DNA from 2 places in the Hyphomonas sp. KY3 genome. Region 2 is predicted to be linked to the other one. Evidence: predicted binding sites of a transcription regulator. Region 2 holds the regulator's gene; the other holds the start of a gene.
What was found. The regulator HrcA, encoded in region 2, represses chaperone genes, less so after heat shock. The targets are predictions, from matches to a motif close to GTTAGCANTCNNCNNNGNNGANTGCTAAC.
Positions count from the first base shown of each region.

Region 1 (4,213 bases), 1.6 Mb from region 2:
GGCGTATTCACTGTCGAGTTCATCTTGCCAGAATAGGCCGCATTCAACTCCTTCGCCCGAGAAGCCAGCGTCTTCAAATCGACAATACCGGACAGGTCTGGATGCAATGTGTCATAGGTGAAGCCAAACGGTTCACAGGCAGCTGAAAGGATCAACTGCTTGGTCTGCGACTTCATTGTAAAAACCTTGACCCAAGCGGTCGCCGACACAATTGCGCCTGACACCATGACCAGAAATATGAGTCCGGGTGAGATGATATCAACACTTACGAGCGTAGAGATCATCAACAAAATAATAATGAAGACCGGGATGCCAGCACCGATAATTGAACGCGTTATCGCTGCACGTATTGTGGCTTTCCGACTCTCTTCCCGCCGGGACAGTTCGGGCTCAAGTACATTCGACCAAACACGCTCCGCCTGAGCAAACTCTGTACGACGACCCGATAACGCCGCGAGGGATGGCGCGCGCGTCAAAGCGTCGTTCAACCTGTTTGGACTAATGTCTGACATACTGAGTCCCCCTCAGGTATCAGGCTTAGGGACCCGACAATTTGGGATCAAGCCGCGAGCGTAAGTTCCTTGACGGCCGTGACGCAATTGCGCCCCTTGGCCTTGGACTCGTAAAGCGCGCCGTCCGCCTGTTCGAGCATGTCGTCGAAATCCGAGTTGGGCGGTAACATGGCCAGGCCGAAACTCGCAGTGACACTCACGGGTTGTCCGTCCACGATGACGACATGGTCTTCAATGGAAGAACGAAGACGGTCACAGACGCTGAGCGCCTTCTCCATATCGACATTGCTGAGCAGGACAACAAACTCTTCACCGCCCCAGCGCCCAAGTCGGTCGAATGGACCGCGAAGTTCAGAATATGCGACCGCCGCGATTTCTCGCAGCACACGGTCGCCCGCTGCATGACCATGCTGGTCGTTTACCGCCTTGAAATAGTCGATGTCGAACAACGCCACCGCCGATGTCATCTCCGTCCGGCTCATGCGCGCGAGTTCTTCACAGGCAAATTGTTTGAAGAACTTGCGGTTTAGCAGTCCCGTCAGTGCGTCAGTAGAGGCCATATCTTCCAGCGTGCGCTGGTAAATTCTCATTCTGTACTCGTGTTGGGCAGCAATTGCGGCCGTCGGAACGGCCACACAGGACGCAATGAAAAGGTTCGCGACAATGAAATTCTGGGGATCAGACGGGAACCCCATTGAATAGACAATGACGGAAAAGGTGAAGCATAGGCAAAGCGCCGTAATCGCCACAAAAGCGAAAAAGGTCAGCGATTCGACCACATCTTCGAATTTACCCTGCACGTCCCGACTCCCGGTTGCTGTAGCGGTTGTGACATAGGAAGTATATTTTACCGTCAATCGATTGAGGAATTTTAACGCCTGACCATTCATCTTTTGGAAACAAGCAGACAAGCCGGTCGCTACGCCTTGACGTTGCGCCAATGCTCACCCAATCAGGCATGGGACTGGCTGAATTTTTATTGTTAGCGCTCCGAAGCCGTCGTTCCCGAGCCGTCCAACAGCCTTTCTCGCGTTCTGAAATTACAAAAAATTTCGCAATGGCGCGGTTGACGCTGTGGTTCGCAGCTCTTAACTCCGCAGCATCGTTAGCAGTCGTGCCGGGTGAGTGCTAAAGCCCCCTGACATTTGCTTGCTGACGACCGTTTTCAATTGAACTCGTCAAAGAGACAAGAGGGCTAAATCCAATGAAACTTCGTCCCCTGCACGACCGTGTCGTCGTGCGCCGCGTCAAGGAAGAAGAGAAAACCAAGGGCGGGATCATCATTCCCGACACCGCAAAGGAAAAGCCGCAGGAAGGCGAAATCGTCGCCGTCGGCGCTGGTGCGATTGGTGACGACAACGAGCGTGTCGCGCTCGACGTCAAAGCTGGTGATCGCGTGCTCTTCGGTAAATGGTCCGGCACGGAAGTGACCGTCGATGGCGAAGAACTGCTCATCATGAAAGAGAGCGACATCATGGGTGTCCTGGAGGGCTAAGCCCCCACACTTTCGCTTTCCACCAGACAGAATTCTCAACAGAGGTAATCCACAATGTCAGCCAAACACGTAGTTTTCGGCGCAGAGGCCCGCGAACGGATGCTGAAAGGCGTCGATACGCTTGCCAACGCCGTTAAAGTCACGCTCGGTCCAAAAGGCCGTAACGTCGTCATCGAGAAATCCTTCGGCGCTCCGCGCACCACGAAGGACGGCGTCACCGTCGCAAAAGAGATCGAGCTTGAAGACAAGCTGGAAAACATGGGCGCACAAATGCTGCGCGAAGTGGCTTCCAAGGCCAACGACGTTGCCGGTGACGGCACCACGACCGCAACGGTTCTCGCCCAAGCCATCGTTCGCGAGGGCCTGAAGCGCGTTGCTGCCGGCATGAACCCAATGGACCTGAAGCGCGGCATCGACAAGGCATCCGCCGAAGTCGTTAAAGACCTCGCTCATCATTCCAAGAAGGTGAAGTCGAACGAAGAGATTGCCCAGGTCGGCACGATCTCCGCAAACGGCGACACCGAAGTTGGCGCAATGATCGCCGAAGCCATGGCGAAAGTCGGCAATGAAGGCGTCATCACGGTTGAAGAAGCCAAGTCGCTCGAAACCGAACTCGATGTTGTCGAAGGCATGCAGTTCGATCGTGGCTACCTGTCGCCTTACTTCATCACCAATCCGGACAAGATGATCGCGGAACTCGAAGATCCGTTCATTCTGCTGCACGAGAGCAAGCTGTCTTCCCTGCAGCCAATGCTGCCGATCCTCGAAAACGTTGTTCAGAGCCAGAAGCCGCTCCTGATCATCGCTGAAGATGTCGACGGTGAAGCACTGGCCACCCTCGTGGTCAACAAGCTGCGCGGCGGCCTGAAGATCGCTGCTGTGAAAGCTCCAGGTTTCGGCGACCGCCGCAAAGCCATGTTGCAGGACATCGCTGTCCTTACCGGCGGCCAGGTCATTTCCGAAGATCTCGGCATCAAGCTCGAGAACGTCTCCATGGACATGCTCGGCACCGCGAAGAAAGTCGCCATCACAAAAGATGACACGACCATCGTGGACGGCGCTGGCGCCAAGAAAGACCTCGAAGCTCGCGTGTCGCAGATCCGCAAGCAGATCGAAGACACGTCTTCCGACTACGACAAGGAGAAGCTGCAGGAGCGTCTCGCGAAACTGGCTGGCGGCGTAGCTGTCATCAAGGTTGGCGGTGCCACTGAAGTGGAAGTGAAAGAGCGCAAGGATCGCGTCGATGACGCCCTGAACGCCACGCGTGCCGCTGTTGAAGAAGGTATCGTCCCTGGTGGTGGTACGGCGCTTCTCGCTGCTGCAAGCAATATCGACGTCAAAGGCCTGAATGCTGACGAGCAGGCCGGTATCGACATCGTGCGCAAGGCTCTGGAAGCTCCGGTTCGCCAGATCGCTGAAAACGCCGGCGTCGAAGGCTCGGTCGTTGTCGACCAGATCCGTCGCGGCAAGGGCAAGGGCTTCGGCTTCAACGCCCAGACCGAAGAATATGGTGACCTCGTCGCCATGGGCGTGATCGACCCGGTGAAAGTTGTGCGCTCTGCTCTGCAGAACGCTGCATCGGTTGCTGGCCTGTTGATCACGACGGAAGCGTCCATCGCTGAAGCCCCAAAGAAGGAAGGTGCCGGCGGCGGCATGCCTGACATGGGTGGCGGCATGGGCGGAATGGGTGGCATGGGCTTCTAAGCCCGGCCCTCAAAGCCAAATTGTCAGAGGCAGCACTTCGGTGCTGCCTCTTTTTTTGGGCGAAATGATCCTTCCGACGCACTCGATTCCAGCTTCTCTACCGCTGCGGCAACCGCTTAGAGTTGCCAAAAACACAAACGGGAGAGAAACAAAGTGGCATCTGCTTCGGATATGAATTTCGGTGACATGCTTGATGCTGTGGGCGAGATGCTTGGTCCGGAAGACCTGGCTCTGGCCCACGGGACACGGCGGACATACTGGCCAGACTTCACGGCTCGATCAAACCGGCTTGCGCGGAATTTACGCGAGATGGGGATCGAAACAGGCGACAAAGCTGGCTTCTATCTACGTAACCAGCCTGAATATACTGAAGCGCTCGCCGCTTGTTTCAAAGGTCGTTTCACGCATGTGAACGTCAACTATCGCTATCTCGCCGACGAACTCTTCTACATTTTTGATAACTCGGACGCTGCGGTTGTGTTCTTTGATGCACAATTTACTG
Region 1 is NZ_CP022271.1:2,257,470-2,261,682, forward strand. It holds gene CFA77_RS11050 (DUF3137 domain-containing protein) at 1-512, opposite strand, end outside; gene CFA77_RS11055 (GGDEF domain-containing protein) at 560-1,312, opposite strand; gene groES (co-chaperone GroES) at 1,717-2,007, shown strand; gene groL (chaperonin GroEL) at 2,062-3,711, shown strand; gene CFA77_RS11070 (acyl-CoA synthetase) at 3,865-4,213, shown strand, end outside.
Region 1: a site for HrcA is predicted at 1,617-1,645, ahead of groES (co-chaperone GroES). Genes of this name have one in related genera too.

Region 2 (4,213 bases):
AACTTGGCGAGGCATGAGCCTTCAGCATAGCGCGTGACATTGGTCTCCAGCGTCACGTCGCGAAGCTGGTCAAAAGCGCGTCCGGATGGACGAATAAGCGTGCTCATTTTGAATTCCTCATTGCTGCCCTGCCTGATTGCGGGTTTTGACGCGCCTGTCTACACCGGGAGAGAGGTTCATAACCGCCGGGGGAATCATGCCGACAGATATCGAGATCGCCAGAAGCGCCAAGAAGCGCCCTATTCACGAATTGGCCGAAGCGCTCGAGATCGATCCAGAAAACATTATACCCTATGGCCATGACAAGGCGAAGATCGCAACCGGTCACCTGACGGCGATAAAATCAAAGCCCAATGGCAAGCTGATCCTGGTCACCGCGATCAACCCGACACCTGCTGGCGAAGGCAAGACCACAACCAGTGTCGGACTGACAGACGCAATGAACCGGATCGGCGAGCGCACCTTGCTCTGCCTCCGTGAACCTTCGCTCGGCCCCTGTTTCGGGATGAAGGGCGGAGCCACAGGCGGCGGCCAGGCGCAAGTGGTGCCGATGGAGGACATCAACCTCCACTTCACGGGTGACTTCCACGCGATCACCTCCGCCCACAATTTGCTGGCGGCCATGATCGACAATCACGTCCATTGGGGCGGGGACAGCGGCATCGATCCCACACGGATCACATGGCGCCGCGTCATGGACATGAATGACCGCAATCTGCGCAGTGTCGTAACGGGCCTCGGCGGCAGCCCGAATGGCACACCGATGGAAACCGGCTTCGACATCACTGTCGCATCCGAAATCATGGCAATCCTCTGCCTGGCAAAGGATGCCCACGACTTGCAAGCCCGGCTGGAGCGCATGGTGATCGGCTATCGCCGGGGGCGCGTGCCTGTCACGGCGAAAGACATGAATGCGGTCGGTGCCATGATGGTCCTTCTGAAGGACGCCATGCTGCCCAATCTGGTCCAGACCCTGGAGGGCAACCCAGCACTCATTCATGGCGGCCCGTTTGCCAATATTGCGCATGGCTGCAGCTCTGTGATCGCCACGCAGGCCGCACTCAAGATGGCAGATTTCGTCGTAACAGAAGCTGGCTTCGGAGCAGATCTCGGCGCTGAGAAGTTCTTCAATATCAAATGCCGCCAGGCTGGCCTCGCGCCCAGCGCTGCGGTGCTCGTCGCGACCGTTCGCGCGCTGAAGATGCATGGCGGCATCGCCAAGGAAGACGCCGGCACCGTCAGTTACGACTCGCTCGAAAAGGGCCTTGCCAATCTTGGCCGTCATATCGAGAACATGAAACAGTTCAACGTCCCGGTCGTCGTGGCAATCAACCGGTTTACCTCGGACACATCCGGTGAAATCGCCGCAATTGAAGCCTACTGTGCCCAACAGGACGTACCTGTCTCCGTCTGCACGCACTGGGCTGAAGGGGGGCATGGCGCCGAACACCTTGCGCACACAGTTGCCAATCTTGCGCGAAACGCACCGGCAGATTTCGAACCGCTCTATCCGCCGGAAATGCCTCTCTTTGACAAGATCGAAACCGTGGCCCGGCGCATCTATCGTGCCAGCCATGTCGAGACGACCCCTTCGGTACGCAACCAGCTGGAACGTTGGGAAAAGGCAGGCTTCGGCCATTTCCCTGTCTGTATGGCAAAGACGCCCTACAGTTTTTCAAGCGATGCCAAACTGATTGGCGCGCCCGAAGACCATGTTCTCAAGCTTCGTGACGTGCGCCTGTCTGCGGGCGCGGAGTTCGTCGTGGGAATCTGTGGTGACATTGTCACCATGCCGGGTCTTCCCCGCCAGCCTGCTGCGGAAAACATGCACCTCAACACCCTGGGTCAAATCGAAGGCCTTTCCTGATTGGTGCTCAGCAGGCGGGATGAAACCTGTTGAACGCAGCGCGGCACACGCCTAATCAATAAGGGATGATCCAGCCACTCGACACGCAATCCCTGTTGCAGCGCCTTGACCAGCGTTCACGCGACATTTTCCGTGAGATTGTCGAAGGCTATCTGACCACAGGCGAGCCTGTCGGCTCCCGCACCTTGTCGAAAAGCGGGATAGCCCTCTCTCCTGCCTCCATCCGCAATGTGATGGCGGATCTGACTGAACTCGGCCTGCTGGAATCGCCCCACATCTCTGCCGGACGCGCGCCGACCCATACCGGCCTGCGCCTGTTCGTCGACGGCTTTCTCGAAATCGGAGAGCCCAGCCGCGCCGACCGTATGGAGATTGATGACCGCCTCAAGTCGGCGGGCACCAATATCGAAGCGGTCATGGGCGAAGCCTCGAATATCCTGTCCGGCCTGACCGGCGGTGCAGGCCTGGTCACGTCCCCAACCCGCGACGCGGTGGTCAGGCATGCCGAATTCGTACCGCTCGGCGGACGCGAAGCGCTCTGCGTTATCGTCACAGAGGATGGCGATGTCGAGAACCGTATCGTTGAAGTGCCCGAAGGGCTGCCGGCAACGACACTGATCGAGGCGGGTAATTATCTCTCAACGCGCGTGCGCGGTCGCACCCTGACGGAAGTTGCCAGCGATATCCGTCAGGAATTGCGCTCGCATCGCGCCGCGTTGGATCAGGCCGCATCCTCGCTGGTGGAACAGGGACTGGCGCAATGGAGCGGTGATGCACCCGGACGGGGACGCTCCCTGATCGTGAGAGGCCGTGCCAATTTGCTCGAAGACGCACAGGCCGCAGAAGATCTCGACCGGGTACGCCAGCTGTTCAACGAGCTTGAACGCCAGCAAAGCTTGCTCGATATCCTCGACACAACCCGAGAAGCGGACGGTGTGCGGCTGTTCATTGGTGCGGAGAACCAGCTTTTCCCGCTATCGGGTTCAAGTGTGATTGTGGCTCCCTATATGGGAGGCGGAAAACAGGTTATTGGCGCACTGGGCGTGATCGGCCCCACCCGGCTGAACTATGCCCGCGTCATACCTATGGTCGATTATACGGCGAAAGTGGTCGGGGAACTCCTCTCCACACGCCGCAAAAAGGATACGCAAGGATGAGCGACGAAACCAAACCCGGCGAAACCGCTGAAATTGATTCCAATACTTCCAAGGCTGACCTCAAAGCGGCTGCGGACGATATCCTGAAGTCTGCGCCCAAGCAGGAAGACGCACCCGAAGCGCAAGCGGACGTGGATCCTGTGCAGCGACTTGAGATCGAGAAAGAAGAGCTGCGCGAGCAATTGCTGCGAACGCTGGCCGACCTCGACAATACGCGCAAGCGCGCCGAGCGTCAGGTGTCCGACGCGCGCGTCTACGCCATCGAGAAATTTGCCGGCGACCTGCTCAGCGTTTCGGATAACCTCTCCCGCGCCCTCGCCGCCCTGACCGATGAAGATCGCGCCGCCCTGTCAGAAGCTGGCCGGAACCTGTTCGAAGGCATCGAGATGACGGAGAAGGAGCTGCACACAGCCCTCGCCCGTCATGGCGTTACGGTGATTGCCGCCCTGCCCGGCGACACATTCGACCCGAACCTGCATCAGGCCGTCGCCAACATCCCGTCCGACCAGCCAAACGGCACCATCGCCTCCTGCTTCCAGCCCGGCTGGAAGATCGGCGAGCGCACCTTGCGCGCCGCCATGGTCGCCGTCAGCGCAGGCGCGGCGAACTGATCAACGCCCCACCTTCCACATCGTAACGGTGTTCTGCCGCCAGTTCGGCACGATGACCGTATCGCCGATCACCGTCAGGTCATTCTGAGAGACCGGTTCATTAAACAGGGTGGCGACCGCGCCATCCTCGCCGACATAGTGGATCTGGCCGGGCCAGGACGAGACGAGATAGCCGCCGCCCGGCACGAGCCCGATCCCGTCGGCATTTTCCATGCCGGCGGCAATCTCGGTCAATTCGCCCTCTGCGGTCACGCTGAACAAGCTGCCGGTTGTCATGGTAGAGACCAGCATCCGGTCGCCATCGCCCAACAGGCCATTCACGCCCGCCAGCTGCTCATCCTGCAGCCAAAGCTCAGCCGTACCGTCTGATATCCGGTAGATCGCCGCATCACCGGAATCCGACACATAGATCGCGCCGTTCCAGTCGGTCGCATCATTGAGAAATTTGGCGCCCTCAATGCGGACTGAGTCCAGTCGCTCGCCGTCTTCGACGTTGAACATCACCACGCTATCAATGTCGGCGGCATACAGAGTCCCGTCCAGCACGGCCATGCCCTTGGGCGCGTCCAGTTTCGCTG
Region 2 is NZ_CP022271.1:328,720-332,932, reverse strand. It holds gene rph (ribonuclease PH) at 1-107, opposite strand, end outside; gene CFA77_RS01785 (formate--tetrahydrofolate ligase) at 197-1,867, shown strand; gene hrcA (heat-inducible transcriptional repressor HrcA) at 1,933-3,024, shown strand; gene CFA77_RS01775 (nucleotide exchange factor GrpE) at 3,021-3,635, shown strand; gene CFA77_RS01770 (SMP-30/gluconolactonase/LRE family protein) at 3,636-4,213, opposite strand, start outside.